4 regions of the Paenibacillus sp. 2KB_20 genome follow, and region 2 is predicted to be linked to each of the others. Evidence: riboswitches for the same ligand, from Rfam matches in the RefSeq annotation. Region 2 holds a riboswitch; each other region holds the start of a gene.
What was found. A riboswitch is a leader RNA that binds a small molecule or an ion and turns the genes downstream of it on or off. The one in region 2 is predicted to bind cyclic di-AMP.
Positions count from the first base shown of each region.

Region 1: another riboswitch for cyclic di-AMP. It lies ahead of AB4124_RS07385 (hypothetical protein); the one in region 2 lies ahead of ehuB (ectoine/hydroxyectoine ABC transporter substrate-binding protein EhuB).
Region 3: another riboswitch for cyclic di-AMP. It lies ahead of AB4124_RS32555 (G5 domain-containing protein); the one in region 2 lies ahead of ehuB (ectoine/hydroxyectoine ABC transporter substrate-binding protein EhuB).
Region 4: another riboswitch for cyclic di-AMP. It lies ahead of AB4124_RS32810 (C40 family peptidase); the one in region 2 lies ahead of ehuB (ectoine/hydroxyectoine ABC transporter substrate-binding protein EhuB).

Region 1 covers NZ_JBFRHH010000002.1:344,830-349,020, forward strand. The annotation lists gene kdpB (potassium-transporting ATPase subunit KdpB) at 1-112, opposite strand, end outside; gene kdpA (potassium-transporting ATPase subunit KdpA) at 134-1,813, opposite strand; gene AB4124_RS07380 (potassium-transporting ATPase subunit F) at 1,844-1,921, opposite strand; gene AB4124_RS07385 (hypothetical protein) at 2,072-2,482, opposite strand; cyclic di-AMP (ydaO/yuaA leader) riboswitch at 2,613-2,780, opposite strand; gene AB4124_RS07390 (hypothetical protein) at 3,483-3,947, shown strand; gene AB4124_RS07395 (proline dehydrogenase family protein) at 4,006-4,191, opposite strand, start outside.
Region 2 covers NZ_JBFRHH010000010.1:162,826-167,016, reverse strand. The annotation lists gene AB4124_RS25075 (SDR family NAD(P)-dependent oxidoreductase) at 134-877, shown strand; cyclic di-AMP (ydaO/yuaA leader) riboswitch at 1,300-1,445, shown strand; gene ehuB (ectoine/hydroxyectoine ABC transporter substrate-binding protein EhuB) at 1,796-2,650, shown strand; gene ehuC (ectoine/hydroxyectoine ABC transporter permease subunit EhuC) at 2,652-3,305, shown strand; gene ehuD (ectoine/hydroxyectoine ABC transporter permease subunit EhuD) at 3,308-3,970, shown strand; gene ehuA (ectoine/hydroxyectoine ABC transporter ATP-binding protein EhuA) at 3,984-4,191, shown strand, end outside.
Region 3 covers NZ_JBFRHH010000023.1:47,381-51,571, reverse strand. The annotation lists gene AB4124_RS32565 (HD domain-containing protein) at 1-22, shown strand, start outside; gene AB4124_RS32560 (TatD family hydrolase) at 118-882, shown strand; cyclic di-AMP (ydaO/yuaA leader) riboswitch at 1,088-1,302, shown strand; gene AB4124_RS32555 (G5 domain-containing protein) at 1,574-2,761, shown strand; gene rnmV (ribonuclease M5) at 2,948-3,499, shown strand; gene rsmA (16S rRNA (adenine(1518)-N(6)/adenine(1519)-N(6))-dimethyltransferase RsmA) at 3,496-4,191, shown strand, end outside.
Region 4 covers NZ_JBFRHH010000024.1:35,417-39,607, reverse strand. The annotation lists gene AB4124_RS32820 (GNAT family N-acetyltransferase) at 1-40, opposite strand, end outside; gene AB4124_RS32815 (C40 family peptidase) at 179-652, opposite strand; gene AB4124_RS32810 (C40 family peptidase) at 1,090-1,563, opposite strand; cyclic di-AMP (ydaO/yuaA leader) riboswitch at 1,568-1,708, opposite strand; gene AB4124_RS32805 (hypothetical protein) at 2,058-2,885, opposite strand; gene AB4124_RS32800 (M1 family metallopeptidase) at 2,897-4,191, opposite strand, start outside.

The DNA.
Region 1 (4,191 bases), on a different contig from region 2:
CAAACATGACCGGATTTCTCATCATCAGGACGGGGTTCAGCTTCGTGAAGCTCTCCTTGAGCGCCTGACGAACCATCTCTTTGGACATCACTTTTTTTCTCGTATTATTCATGGTAATAGGCCACCTTTTCTATTAACGGATCGTCAGATGCTCAGCAATCGGACCAAGCACAAGTACAGGCAGGAAGGTCAATGCACCGATAATCAGAACCACTGCAATGAGAATGCCGGCAAACAGCTTATTATCTGTCCGGAACGTCCCAAGCGTCTCGGGAACCCATTGCTTCCGCATCAGCGAGCCGCCCACCGCCAACAGGGCAATCATCGAAATGTAACGGCCGAAGAGCATGACCAGTCCTGTTGTAATGTTCCAGAACGGCGTGTTATCTGACAGACCCTCAAATCCGGAACCGTTATTGGCAGCGGAAGACGTGTATTCGTACAATACTTGCGAGATGCCATGAAAGCCCGCATTGGTAATGCCTGCCTGCCCTGCATCTGTCATCAGCGCAAGGGCGGTCGGAGCCAGGATGATAAATGGATGCACCAGGATAACAATCGCAATCAGCTTCATCTCCCGCGCCTCGATTTTTCTGCCTAGAAATTCGGGGGTTCGACCAACCATAAGACCGGCCAGGAACACCGCCAATATCGCGTACATAAGCATATTCATCAGCCCAACGCCCTTTCCGCCAAAAACAGAGTTCAGCATCATCAGGGACAGCGGCGTAATCCCTCCAAGCGGCGTGAGTGTATCATGCATGTTGTTGACCGACCCGGTTGTGGCCGCGGTCGTCACCGTCGTGAACAGAGAAGATTGAGCAACCCCGAACCGGACCTCCTTGCCCTCCATGCTGCCTTGCGAGGCATCGATGCCCAAGCGGTTCAGCGCCGGATTGCCATTGGTTTCAGCGGCATAGTTCAGCGACAGGAAAGCGATAAACAAGGTCATCATCACCGAGAAAATAATCCAGCCCTGTTTGCGGCTCTTGGCGAATAAACCGAACGTATACGGAAGTGCCGCCCCGAGACTCCACATGGACAGGATTTCGATGACATTGGTCAGCGGGGACGGGTTCTCGAACGGATGTGCCGAGTTCACTCCCATAAACCCGCCGCCGTTGGTGCCCAGATGCTTGATCGATTCAAGCGCAGCTACTGGCCCTACGGCTATTTGCTGCTCGCTACCTTCCAGCGTCGTGACGCTGAGCGTAGGCTTCAAGGTCTGCGGCACCTGCAGCGCAACCAGTACCATTGCAATGATGAACGCAGCCGGGATGAACACCCGGGTGTGAGCTTTGACGAAGTCCTCAAAAAAATTACCGACGGTTGAGCCCTTGCTAGTCACCGCCCGGATAAAAGCAATCGCCACGCAGAGCCCGGTTGCCGCAGACGTGAACATCATCATCGTAATGACAGCCATCTGGGCCATATAGGATAACCCCGACTCCCCGCTGTAATGCTGAAGATTCGTATTGGTCATAAAGCTGATGATCGTAGAGAACGACAAGGTCGATTCCATATTATCGATGCCATTCGGGTTGAAGGGTAGTACTCTCTGCAACCGCAGAATCAAATACCCAGACGCGACCAGCACGATATTCGTCATCACAAAGCTGATGGCATAACCTTTCCACGTCATTCCCTTGCGTTCTTTCAAACCAATCAGTGTGAAGAGCGGTTTCTCCGCCCAGGAGAACCATCTGTCCGTTCCATTGCCTTCATTGCGAAACACCTGATATAGATAAGTTCCAAGCGGCTTTACCAGCAGCACCAGAACGAGTATAACGATGGCAATTTGTAAAATGCCCATGGCGAATGCCTTCCTCCTTCAGCTGTCTCCCTAGAATTTTTCAGGGTGAATCAGCGCATAAATCAAGTACAGAAAAATAAAGAGCGTGCATACCAAAATGATCATCATGGTTAATCCGCCTCCGGTTCAGAAACCACGCGCCCACACCAAGACATGAACAGCATGAACAGTCCGTAGGTTCCTCCCAATATGAGCACCATATATAAATCCTGCATGAATATAACCTCCTAAAACCTCGTTGTGATATCAGCCAAGACCTTAGCTGACAATGGACAAAATCAGGAAGGATACCTGGTGATGGTTCGTATGAAGCACCACATCGGCACCCAGCCCTTTGTATATCAATCGCGGATTGCTGGAATGGGTAATCACATAAATCGACTCTGTGGTCCAGGTCCGGCAAATCCGTAAATAGCGGCAGCATAGATTCAAGCTGCTCTCGAACAGAAACACCTTGCTGACGGGAAACTCGGGAATGATCCAGGTTTGCTCGTCCCTTGTATCGATTAGTATCATGTTGGTGCAGCCCAGCTCATGCAGCCTCTCCTGTTCAACCCGGTTGTTGGCTATGGCCACAAACGAAATGCGCTTAAAGATCAGCTGGCGGATAAATTCTTCCCCGGCCTTGTTCGGTGCGGATACCAGGATAAACTCCTGCGATTTCTCCATCTTTTGTTCTCCTCCTAAGTTCGGAAAGAGAAGACAACAACAAAGAAGCCTGTGGAAAGAGAAGAACTCTTCCCGCAGGCTCCTTAATAGGACACGGTGAAATACACCGTGGCCCAAGTCCACGACAATCGTTGCCTCTCTCGATACGCTTACGAGGTTAGCTGACGGATTCGGGCGTGAGAGTCGCCCTACCCATAGACCGTTATCTTGTCCATGGGATTCACCCCTGAGAGATAGATTCATCTCCCGACTGGTTCCCCCGTTCCTTTTCCATTCAAGGACTCAGCGAAAATTGAAAACGAGTAGCATGTTATTCTATTAGCCATTGACTAAACATCCAGGTCCGGCAAAACAACACAGCATCAGGTTCGAGCGGTGAGAGTCGCATCATCCTGCAATTTCAGCGAAGACCCATGGCGCCTTCGCCCGAGATTCGATCCATAAAAGAGCCCAACTGAGCTCTCACACTGTCTGTAGGCCTTCATGGAACGGCTGCCCGTTTGCCTGTCGCTGATGTCCGTCAATTCATAGTTCGTATCATACGTCTGGCCCTGCAGGAAGTAAATGTGAGCAAAAACACATGTGGCGTTATGTCGAACAGGAACTGACCAGTATCGCTTCATTATCTCTCGAATACTACTCTATACTATGTATTTCTCTTGTTTTCTTGTATTTATCGCAATCTATCGAGATACCGAGATTTTGCCATGATAATCGATGACACGACTGAATGTACACGTTTTCTTACACGGTTTTCATCGATTTTCGGAATATATCCGTCCCATATGATCATTTACTTTTAGTTTCCTCCGGCGTATGATTCATCCATCTATTCGAAACATTCGTTATACGCTGAGCTCCCCACAGATGGGGAGACGGGGGAACCAAAATCGCCAATGGAGCAGGGCCTCTAACGACAAAAAGGCCTGGAGAGCGGGGGATCTCTGCTCACCAGGCCTTTTTACCGTGCATATAACATTCCTATAAAGGAGCGTAGATCATGACGAAATTCATCGAGGATGCACTGACATCCGTTATCGAAACCGAAGTTCCCGCATTAAGTGTAGAGCCCATCCGCCATATGGAGATATTGCGTTTCGACCAGGGCTCGGCTGAACGCTTTATCCCCTGGAGCAAACGAGATTGGAACTGCGGTTTGTTCAAAATCAGCTGCAAAGACGCGGCCGGTTATGCCGAATATGCGCTGCCAAGCAACAGGGAATTCACGGATCTAGTCCGCTGGGCAGCCGTCTTTACGAGGCTGAAAGGCATGTCCGTGACCGAGGCCGTTCGCTATGCCCAGAAGCAGCACCAGTGGGGATCCGCCCGGATGCAGCTCGCCGTATCGGCGCTCGCCGATCTGGAGACCAATCGGCAACAGCACATCACCCGTAAGCGGTTAGGCAGCTTGCCGCTGGAGCGTTCCTTCCTGATGGACTGCTCGGAGGCGTATTATTTCTTCTAGGACAGTAGCTAGAGAGCTACCGTCCTCGCTTCACTTTCAATTGATTGTTTTCCCCCGCTCACTTGAACATATTTTTGAGCACCATCATCAGGTTGGCCGGCTTCTCCGCCAGCCGCCGCGTAAAATACGGGTACCACATCGTTCCGTAGGGCATATAACACCGAATGCGGTAGCCGTCCTGTGCAAGCGCTGCCTGATCGTTCATCCGCAGCCCGTACAGCATCTGAAACTCAAATTCCTGTTT
Region 2 (4,191 bases):
CATATGCCGTTATTCGATAGGATGTTGTTCAGGAAAGAAACGGGGGCTTGTGGAATATCATGCCTGGAATATGTTAACTCTACATGAATATGGAACCGATATGATGAATTCACAATATAGGAGTGGTCGACAAATGAAATTTGAATCCAAGGTTGTCATTGTGACGGGAGGCGCCAGCGGGATCGGCGAAGCAGCAGTAAGGCTTTTTGTAGAAGAGGGAGCCAAGGTTGTTATTGCAGATTATTCGGACCGGGGACAGGCTGTTTCGGATGAATTAAGAGGCGCAGGCTTTGAAACGCTGTTCGTTAAGACGGATGTGACCCAAGAACAGGAAGTTGCAAATATGGTGAAGCAGACGGTTGAGCATTTTGGCCGTGTCGATGTATTGTTCGCCAATGCAGGCATTGCTCATGATGCCCCTGCTGATCAGTTGTCGATGGACAACTGGCAAAAGACGATTGATATTAATCTTACAGGGGTGTTCCTGTGTGATAAATATGTAATCCAACAGATGTTATCCCAAGGAACCGGAGGGGCGATCGTAAACTGCGGCTCGATCCATAGCCATGTCGGAAAAGCGGGTGTTACCGCTTATGCTTCCGCTAAGGGAGGCGTTAAGCTGTTAACCCAGTCGATGGGCGCGGATTATGCTCCAAAAGGGATCCGGGTCAATGCCGTATGCCCGGGATACATCGATACTCCGCTTATTAAGGGAAGAACGGAAGCGATCACCGAGCACCTGGTCGGCCTTCATCCGATGGGCCGCTTGGGACAGCCGGAAGAAGTAGCCAAAGCCGTGTTGTTCCTTGCCAGTGAAGATGCATCCTTCATTACAGGCACAAGCTTACTGGTGGATGGCGGATATACAGCCGTATAATCCATGGACCAAAAATCCCGACACTTATCGGGGTTTTTGGTGTGCATTCATTGCTTCATAAAGCGGTTAATATATGATGCTGGCACCAGCGCTCCCGTAACTAGAAGTAAATGAGTCATAATGGGTTTTTAATGGATAATCAAAAATTTTTTTTGGTTCAGATGGAGTGTAGAAGCTTTCCACTGTTTTGGTCTAATTCATGGCATAAACTATCCATCACATGAACGAGTAAGGGAGGCATGGCAAACGCCTGCTATATAGCGAAAAATAGGTATGGGATAAAATCCCTATGTTGTAGGTGGACAGGCTTGAATGAGGCATTTTTCTAGCTTGTCATACACCCCGGAAGAATGGCATTTCTGCGTCTGAATTTCCAGAAAAAGCGGTTAAAGGGGTTTGACTTTTCCTAAACTTCCCTTTATCATGGACACACGCTTAGTTTCCGGCATACATTTTCCGGAAAGCGGGGGAACCAGTTTCACCAGGGGCGAGTCACTTAGAATCATGAGTGTAGGGTACCATCTTACCCGAGTCCGTCAGCTAACCTCGTCAGCAGTGGATGGGTCTTGCATACATAATGGATGTTCATAACAAAGGCCCTTGATTCTCTTAGGGGCCTTTTCTCTATTTTTTGACCCCCTGCTGGCGGAGCTATGTCTAAATCCCCTGTTTGGTGGTCTTTTTGTATTCTGCTAAAGAGGAGGGGCAAGGCCTGCAAATGTTTAACCAATTGAATCAGTCGGATGGCATTGGGTTTAAGCGTGCAAGGAGATGGATGAATCATCTTCCCTGAAGCCCCGACCCGTGCAAGGTGTCTGAATGTCCTTATATCCAAGTTAATATATGTGTTAACAAGGGTAATTTCAACGTGCCATTTTGTAAGGATTGCAAAGTCATAACGAAAGGTTGTGGAAGGTTTTGAAGAGAGTGCTTGTGCTGATGTTGTCAGTGACTATGGTGGTATTGCTTGCGGCTTGCGGTGACAAAGGGAGTACACTGGATCGCGCCATTGAGCAAGGGTATATCACCGTAGGTTTTGCGAATGAGAAGCCTTATGCCTATAAAGAGGCCAGCGGGGAGCTGACGGGAGAAGCCGTTGAGATTGCTCGGGTTATTCTGGAGCGGCTTGGCATCAAGGAAATGAGGGGAGAGCTGACGGAATTCGGTTCACTGGTTGCCGGACTGCAGGCCGAGCGGTTTGATCTAATCACCGCAGGCATGTTCATTAATCCGGACCGCTGCTCCGCCGTATTGTTTGCCAATCCGGAGTACAGCATCGGGGAAGCCATTGCGGTGAAGCAAGGGAATCCGATGGAACTCGGAAGTTATGAGGATATTGCTAATCATGACCAGGCTAAGGTCGCCGTCATGACAGGCGCGGTTGAAATCGGCTATATGGAGAAGTCCGGTATTCCTTCAGACCGGATCATACAGGTCCCCGACCAGGCCTCGGCTATTAGCGCCCTTCAGGCAGACCGGGTACAGGCGATTACCATGACGGGACCCTCTCTGCAGGCGATGCTGGATTCGGCTAGTGATGACAACATCGAACGTGTAACTGATTTCGAGCAGCCGGTCATCGATGGAGAAAGCGTTCGGGGTTATGGAGCTACGGCGTTCCGCCAAGCGGATACCGAGTTCCAGGAGGCTTATAATGCAGAGCTGCAAAAAATGAAGGAATCAGGCGAGCTGCTGGACATTCTGCAGAAGTTCGGATTCACAGAAGAAGAGCTTCCGGGTGAAATGACGGCTGCTGCGCTTTGCGGGGAATAGCATGCCGAATTCGTGGATTGATTTTCTCCCTACGCTGCTAAAAGGGGCGGAGATCACGATTGTGGTAGCTTTCTTTTCAGCCATCCTTGCGGTCGTGATGTCCTTTGCAGCCGGGTTATGCCGACTGTCGAAGCTGTGGATCATTCGCACATTGACAGCCGTGTACGTGGAAGTCTTTCGGGGAACCTCCTTGCTGGTGCAGCTGTTTTGGTTGTATTTCGCTCTTCCGTTCATCGGCATCGAGCTTCCAAAAATGTTGGCGGCCATCCTCGCGATCGGGCTAAACTTCGGCGCATACGGCTCGGAGATCGTCCGAAGCGCTGTGCTGGCCGTTCCGAAAGGACAGTGGGAAGCCGCTTTAGCGCTTAATCTGAAGCCTTGGCAAAGGCTGTGGAATGTGATATTGCCTCAAGCTTCCTTGCGAATGCTTCCCCCTTTCGGGAATCAGCTTGTGGAACTCATCAAATCCACCTCATTGGTTTATTTCATTACCATGGCGGATTTGACGTATCAGGCGATGGTGCTCCGCAACAATTACATCTCCTGGACGACCGAGATTCTGGTATTGCTGCTCCTCATGTATTTTGTCATTGCTACGCTCGTATCGCTGGCAGTTCGACTGCTGGAGCGTAAATGGACAGCGGGGAGGTTATAGTCATGTGGGACTGGAACTATGTGTGGGATATCCTGCCGCAGCTCTTGAGTGCGTTAAAGATGACGGTATGGGTGACGATCTGCGCTTTCGTGGTGGCATTAATCATCGGATTGCTGCTTGCCTTTGCGACGCGGAGCCGATTTAAGCTGTTGTCGCTTATAACCAAAGGAATCATTGAATTTATTCGCAATACACCGCTGCTGGTTCAGGTCTTCTTCCTGTATTACAGTCTGCCGCTCCTAACGGGAATTTCCATTCCGGCCTTCTATGCCGGGGTCATCGGTCTCGGGCTGCATTACAGCACCTATCTGTCCGAGGTGTACCGTTCCGGAATCGAGGGAGTGCCGAAGGGGCAATGGGAGGCTGCCACAGCACTGAATTACACGAAAGCCCAAACCTGGCGAAGTATTATACTGCCGCAAGCGGTGCCGCCAATCATTCCGGTACTGGGCAATTATTTAATTGTCATGTTTAAAGAAACGCCGATTCTATGCGCCATCACGCTGGTGGAGATGATGCTGACGGCCAAAAATATCGTGTCGCAGTCGTTCCGTGCATTTGAGCCGTATACGCTGGTCGGGATTCTGTTCCTGATCATCAGTTATATCGCATCTTTGCTTGTGCAAAGGCTGGAAAAACGTTTGAATCTGCAGCGTGGAAAATAAAGGAGGGAGTCTATTGAATGCCGTTGTGATCGATGAGCAAGCGGAAGCGTCGAAGGTGCCGCAGCAGGAGAACAATCCCGCTACCGCTGCGGGTACCAAGCCGATTGTGAAATATACGGGCGTGACCAAGTCGTTTGGTGATCTCCAGGTGCTTAAGGGTATCAATCTGGAGATGCAGCCGGGAGAAAAGGTGGCTGTGATCGGTCCAAGCGGATCGGGCA
Region 3 (4,191 bases), on a different contig from region 2:
TGTTTTCAAGCAACAACATTAACCTAGAGGAATAGTCAAAGCTTGGTACATTTGCAATTTACCCAGCTAATGGAAGATATACGACACAGAAACGACAGGAAGGAGAGTGTGGATCTTATGTTGTTCGACACGCACACTCATATGGACGCTCCCCAATTCGACGAAGACCGGGAGGAAGCAATTCAGAGGGCGCTTGAAGCCGGCGTGACCCGGATGATCAATATCGGATTTAACCGGGAGACGATCCCGACTACGATGAAGCTGGCAGAGACTTATGATTTTATATATGCGGCAGTGGGCTGGCATCCTGTAGATGCGATTACCATGGAGGATCAGGACCTGGATTGGATCGCCTCTTTATGCAGTCATGAGAAAGTGGTGGCTATTGGAGAGATCGGCCTGGACTATCATTGGGATACGTCTCCAAAAGAAGTGCAGCACCGAGTGCTTCGGCGTCAGATCGGACTTGCCCGGGAACTGAACATGCCGATTGTCATTCATAATCGGGATGCGCATGAAGATATTATCAAAATTTTACGGGAGGAAAAGGCCTCCGAAGTGGGCGGTGTCATGCATTCCTTCTCCGGAAGCTGGGAAACCGCCAAAATATGTCTCGATATGGGATTCCATATTTCATTTGGCGGGCCGATTACCTTCAAGAATGCAAAGCAGCCCAAAGAGGTATTGGCGCAGGTTCCGCTGGATCGATTATTGATCGAAACGGACTCCCCTTACCTGACGCCTCATCCCTTCCGTGGGAAACGAAATGAGACCGCTTATGTGAAATTGGTGGCGGAGACCGCAGCCGAGATTAGAGGGTTGTCTTATGAGGAATTGGCCCAAATTACCACCAAAAATGCACTGGAACGATTTGGTATTTAACGAAAAAGAGAGCAAAAGCGATGAAAAAGAGAGCAATCGCGATTAATTAAAGTTTTTTAATCAGAAAAGGCGTCAATATTACAATAATTTAACCTTTTACATGAGAAAATGTGGTTGAATGTTGCTTTACAACCTGCATGTAAACAGGATATCATCTTTTCAGTGATAAGAAGCTGCGATGTGCAGATCGTAGCCGAATATTTCATGAACCGTCTCGCTTAATCTCCGGAATTCTGGAGAACGGGGGAACCGATACCGCCGTGCATACTGGTCTGAATGCACGCAGCTGTATTTGATTTCTTTTTCGGGTCTTTGGGGTGAATTTGAAGGATCTCGCCATGAGCGGGTATCCGGATCTAGGGCGTCTCTCTTACGTCCGAACCCGACAGCTAACTCCGTAAGCGAAATAAGAGGGGAAATCTCGTGCATACCATTTCCATGATTCTAATCATCAGGAAGCCACGTTAGAGCCTCTAGTACTCTTTCATTGGCTTTCTTTTATTTTTGAATAATGGAGAAGGGATCATCATACTCTTGGTAAACAAGGGGTGGTGGTAGATGGACGAAATGACGGGAATTGACGCAGGGTGTAGATAGATAGCAGGGCGCCTTGTGAGAAAAATTGCTATAGTCACGTCAAATGCATTCATGCGTTTACCTAGACGGCGGGACTATGAAGGAGGATGGAATAGTGGGCATTTTTCAACCTGAAGAAACCCATGAATCACAATCATCCAGCATGTCTTACGCATTGAGATGGAAGCATGACAATTTGCGTCAACTGATGTTGCTCGGTGCCATGGGTGCCGTTACGGTATCACTTCTCATATCGTTGGTCGTACATGATCAGGCAGGCAAGGAGGTTCAGCTTGTCGTCGATGGTCGTGTCACCACAGTAGAAACACGTGGATCATTGCTGCAGGAATTGCTGGATGAGCAAGCGATCACGTTGAGTCCTCAGGATCAGATTTCGATGCCTTTAAACGGCGCGATCCAGGATGGAGATCGGATCATCATTGAACGGGCAATTCCAGTTAAAGTTACAGTAGGCAGCACAACTAAAACCATATTTACATCCCAGGATACGGTTGATCATGTACTTAAAGAGGCTGGTATTACGATCCAGGGTGAAGATATAGTACAACCGGCACAGAACACGAAGCTGACCAGCAATATGAATATCCATGTCGTCCGCGTCACGAAACAAAAAGTTAAGGAGACGGAAGACCGGGAATTCCGTGTGATCAAAACAGCCGACCCATCGCTTGAAAGAGGGGATAACCGCGTGATTCAGCGGGGCGAGTCCGGTCTCATGGTGAACCATTATGAGAAGGTCTACCACAATGGCAAGCTGGTTTCGAAGACGAAGGTCTCCCAAAAAGTCGAGCGCAGAACGAAGGATAAAATTATTGCCGTAGGCACGAAAAAGGTGAAGAAGCCCGTCATTGTTCAGGCGGCCGCCACCGATGTGAAAGCCACACCGGCCAAATTGTCCGGCACGAAGAAAGTAACAACCGCCAAGGCTGTTGAGAACAACGTGGTTTCTCGGGCAGGCGTTGATTTTAAATACAACAAGGTATTGAACAATGTGTCGATGACGGCGTATTCTTCTGAGCAACAAGGAATCGGTACACGCACTGCATCCGGCACACGCGTTACAGAAGGGCGCACCATCGCCGTTGACCCTAATATCATCCCGATCGGATGGTGGGTCTATATCGAAGGCATTGGCTTCCGTCGTGCAGAAGATACGGGCGGCGCCATCAAAGGCAACAAAATCGATGTTTATTATGATTCACTCAAATCGGCCACGAGTTTCGGCCGGAAGAGCGGCCGCACCGTTTATGTGATCGGTCCGGTTAAACCTGAATTGAACTAGACGCATGAATTCCAATTTACAATGCCATTCTAATGCTATACTATTTAGCTTATAATATATAATGATGAAGAAGAGGGAGTATTTCCTCTTCTTTTGTTTTGTTAAGAACGGAGTATACAGAGCTAAGATGGTTGAATCTAAAGTTGTACAAGCGTGGCTTTGCTTGGGAAGGAAGAGAACAAACGCATGATTAAAGAAGTGATTGTTGTGGAAGGCAGAGACGATACCGTTGCCATTAAACGGGCCGTAGAAGCGGATACGATCGAAACGGGCGGATCAGCGATCAACAAGCAAATCCTGAAACGCATAGCGCTTGCTCAGGAGCGCAGAGGCGTCATTATATTTACGGATCCTGACCATGCAGGGGAGCGGATCCGCAAAATCGTGGATCAGGGCGTACCCGGCTGTAAGCATGCCTTTATCCCGGAGGCGGATGCTACCCGCAAAGGGGATATCGGCGTGGAGAATGCCTCGCCAGAGGCGATACGGCGTGCGCTGGAGCGGGTCCATACCTCCTTCGAGGGTGGAGAGAGCCTGATTAGTCTGGAGGACATGCTGGAGGCCGGATTATCGGCTCATCCGGAAGCGGCAGCAAGGCGTATGACGATGGGTAATCTGCTGGGGATCGGTTATTGCAATAGCAAGCAGTTCCATAAACGACTGGCCATGTTTCAAATATCACGTGAAGAATTTCTGGCCGCACTTGCACAGTTGGAAGAAGGGGGCGTAAGCCAATGAATCGGATCGAGGATATATCAACACCAAGACGGACGAAGGAGATCATCTCACGGCATGGATTCTCTTTCAAGAAGAGTCTGGGTCAAAACTTTCTTATTGATCAGAATATTCTGTATAAAATTGTGGAAGCTGCAGGACTGGATGAGGATAAGGGAGCCCTTGAGATCGGCCCTGGTATCGGTGCATTAACGGAGAAGCTGGCGCAGACGGCAGGGACCGTCACCGCGGTCGAAATTGATCAGCGCCTGATTCCCATCCTGAGGGAGGTCCTGGAGCCCTATGAGAATGTGAAGGTGCACCATGGAGATGTACTGAAGGTGGATCTTCATGAGCTGTTCCGTCAGGATTTTGCGGGCGTATCGAAGGTAAGTGTGGTTGCGAATCTGCCGTATTATGTGACGACACCGATTCTCATGAAACTGCTGGAGGAAAAGCTGCCGCTGGAAAATATCGTGGTGATGATTCAGAAAGAAGTGGCAGAGCGGATGGCAGCGGCACCGGGAAGTAAGGATTATGGCAGCCTTAGCATTGCCGTTCAATATTACAGTGAGCCTAAACTGGTCTGTATTGTGCCGCATACGGTGTTTATTCCGCAGCCGAATGTCGCTTCGGCCGTGATTCGCCTGGCGGTCCGGGAACAGCCTCCTGTTAGTGTAGAAGACGAAGGATTCTTCTTCGAGGTGGTTCAGGCT
Region 4 (4,191 bases), on a different contig from region 2:
GCATGACTACGGTGTGAAATGAAATCGGTGTTGCATCCATTGGTGAAGTCCTCCTATCATATATATGAATGATAACCCTTTTCCGAACATCCAAGTCGCATCAAAAAGCCCGTCAAAGAGAGGTAAGGGCTCCTTTAACGGGCAAGCGGTATGTATAGGGATGATTAGCCTCTAAAGCTTAGGATGATTCACCAGCCGACTCTTCATACGTATCATCGCTCATGATACGCTTTGCACCCACGTATCGCTGATCATAGTACTCCTCTGCAAGGCGGTTGATAACCACGCCGCGGTTGGTCGAGGCATGGGCAAATTTGTCATCGCCGACATAAATGCCGACGTGGGAGATGCCCTGGCCCGATGTGTTGAAGAACACCAAATCGCCAGCGCGCAGATCCTTACGGGACACGCTTGTCCCCATGTCGAATTGAGAGCCGGATTGATGCGGGAGCTTCAAACCGAGTTTGGCATATACATACATGGTGAAGCCGGAACAGTCAAATCCGCTCGTGGTCGTACCGCCGTAGCTGTATCGTGTACCTAGCACCTTATCGATTTCCTGATCCAGCGCACTATCAGCAAACACGTTGCCAACGCCCAAAGTGAATAGCAGTGTGATACTAAGGGCTGCTGTTGATAATGTTTTCTTCAGCATGGAAAGCTCCTTTTCGCTGCCGCGAGGCATAGCAATCTATGTATTAAAGCACTTACATTAATGACAAAGTTGTTACTGCGTCCATTCTATCAGACAGTAAGCGGGATTGGCAATTATTTCTTGATGGATTTTGCTATTTTTCAATCGCATTAGCTGTCGAAGCGTCAGATAAAATCAATATTTTTCCAAAACGGTGTTTAATGAAGAGAGAGAAGGGTATATAAAGAATAAGAGGATATTGAGGATGGAATAACCAAACGAAGTCATTTCAATATCTGCATTCATTTTTTTTTGAAAAGTGGAAACTTTTTCGTTGTCTTAAACGTTATAAAGGTATACACACAATCAACAAAAGAAAAAAGCCGCTGGATGAGATCGGCACAATCTCATAAACCCAGGGCTTCTTATAAGAGTAAATCAATAAAGTTCCAACATTAATTGTAGTTCACAGCTACAGATTTGTACGTATTCTGACTCATAATTCTCTTAGCGCCTACATATCGGTTGGCGTAATAGCTCTGGCTTAGCGGACTGATCATGACACCACGCGAAGATGAGGAATGAGCAAATTTGCCGCTCCCAACATAAATACCCACATGAGAGATACCTCTACCGGATGTGTTGAAGAACACGAGATCGCCAGCTTTCAGGTTGCTCTTGGATACTGCCGTTCCTACTTTGTATTGAGCTGCAGACGTTCGCGGCAGGCTAAGGCCAAGCTTCTTGTAAACATAGCTGGTGAATCCGGAGCAGTCAAAACCATTCGTTGTGGTTCCACCCGTTTTATAAGAGACACCAATGGCTGGTTTGATTGCTGTATTTAATTTGGAATCGGCGAAAGCGCTTCCGGTCCCTAATGTGAGTGCGAGTGCGAGGCCGAGAGAAACAGCCGTTAACTTCTTTTTCAAAACAAAAAGCTCCTTCCATTGCCTGCGAGGTTAGCTTAAGGGTTCGGTTGAAAGGTCCCCTATGATCCCTCTCTTGCGAGATCAATTCACCCAAAACGGATCCCCCGCTTCCCATATCGTTATGGGAATTCGGCTCCTTAAAATGTTGATGAACCCATTCATTGACGTCTGACGTTCCAACATAGTTAACGAATTTACATCGTTCCAACAAAAAAGTTACAGTAAAGATGACAAAGTTGTTACTAACATATTCGTTATTTTAGCAGAGTATTAACAATTTGGCAAACGAGGAAAGATCATTTTTAAACAAAAAAACCTGTCCCCATCTTGGGGAAACAGGTTTTTTTGTAATTTGGCGCTCAGAAATTTGTAATATAGAGGATAAATGAATGCTTATTCTTTGTAAAATCAAGCTCGAGATAAAAACGTGTCACTTCGGATTACAGCTTATTCGCGAGCATGATTCACCATTTCAGGGTAACGAATTGTAACGATTAGGAATGCTGTGAGGAGGAATCTCTCCACAAATGATATTGGGTGGAAATTACCCAAATTTGGAATAGTCCATTCAGGAAATAAGAGGCCTGCTGAATAATTAAGCCGATCAACCCGGCCCAGAAGAGCGAAGCCGAGCTCAGGAGCAACAGAATGACACAGGCTGATCCGCCGATGGTGATGGACAACAGCACTGCCGTGCCCAAGCGGCGGAAGAGTGCCAGAATAGAGCTGATCATACCGAACCCCCCAGTGCGCCCGAATTGCATATAGAGCAATAACAGGCGGATCAGATAGGCGTACAAGAACCACCCAGCTGCATAGGGCAGTGCATGAAGCAGCAGAACAGGCTCTTGAATCCCATTCAGCAGAATCGGAAGGATTTTGGGCAGAATCCAGTAACCGGGCGCAAAGGTGAGAATGAGCTCTATCAGATAGAATAGCGTTACGGGTTTCCACAGTTTCCGCATGCCAATGAAGAAGAATAAACCGCGCTCGCCCTTAGCTTCCTGGTGAAGGTTGTAGAAGATGCCGGCCCGAATGAGCGGGGTGAAGATCATCCTGATCAAGAGCAAACCGGCCAGAAGCCATGCGTAGGTGTGGACCGTGCTGCTCAGGGATAGGCTCATCTCGCCCTCGTAGAAGAATAAAAGACGGCTGAGCTCGTTAGGGGCAGAATCCGGATATCGCATAAGAAGGGGAACGACTGCCGATTTTACGAGTCGGTACAGGCAGTATCCCCACAGCAAACGGTATAAGAAGAGCAGAATCGAGACGTATAGCTGGTCTTTAACACTGATCCACCCTTGGCCTGCGTAACTTTTCATGTGCTCCCCCCTCACCATGACAGGCTGCCGAACAGCGTCTCCACAAGCTTGGTAATACTGAGATTCCAGCGTGTAACCACCTTCGGATCCATTCCTGCCTTCATATAGTTATTGATGTGTTTATTCTCTAGGACGATGGAATATTTCGGATCAACCATGGCCCAGGCGAGCGGAGTGCTGTACTCCAGGGTGTAAGTAACTTTTCGGTCCTTGCCGCTCCAAGTTCGCTCCACCGTTTTGCCGTCCTCAAAGGCGAACACGATTGGCACATCGGTTATATCCCCGTCCTTGCTCGTTATCTTGACCGTAGATTCATACCGAGGATGTTCCGCCGTGCCTTTATTTTTGGTTTTGATCACGTCGATGGCAACGTCCGCCATCTGGCTTCCATATACATATTGGTCAAAATACGGCTGCCAGGACGTTTTGCTTACTTGCTCTACAACTTTCTGGAAGTCGGACGTGGTCGGGTGCTTGAAGCGGTATTTCTGGGCGTACGTATGAAGAATCTTCTCCATCATCCGCGGACCGACCTGCCGTTCGATGCCTTGCAGCACCAGCTTGCCCCTCGTGTAAACATTCAGTGCGTAGTTTTCGTGCGAGCTGTATTTCCAGGATTCCATCTTCAGCGGTGCAGGGGAAGTGATGGATGCTCCCTGAGCCGCCGTATTGGAGGTAATCCCGTATTCTTTTTCCATCACTCGTTCTTCTGCATAGGTTGCGAAGGCTTCGTCCAGCCACGCTTCCTCAAATTCGTTACTTGCGATCATTCCGTAAAAATATTGATGGGCAATTTCATGAATGACGGTCCGCTCCAGCTCATACCCCGGCGAATCGTTTTTGGCCCCGAAGGCCGTGACCAGCGTCGGGTATTCCATGCCGCCTGCACCGTTGCCCGATTCTGGCGGAACGACGATGGACAACGTGGAATACGGATAGGTTCCGTACCATTTTCCAAACGAAGCGAGTGCCGACTTGGCGGCATCAAAGTAACGCTCCTTTAAGTCTTTATGGGCTGGATCGAGATACAGCTTGATGCGGACGCCCGGTACGCCTGGTGCGGAGAATGCTTCTTCTGCCGTGACAAAGTTCGGCGATGCCGACCAGGCAAAATCATGCACATCATCCGCATAGAACTGATAAATTTTTTCCCCGTTAATTTTTTGGGCAGGCTTGGTAGGGAATCCAGTCGCAGCAACAATGTAATTTTCGGGTACTCTGATGCGAACGCTGTAAATGCCGAAGTTAGAATAGAATTCGGAGTTGCCATGGTATTGATGAAGATTCCAGCCTTCCTCTGTTCTTC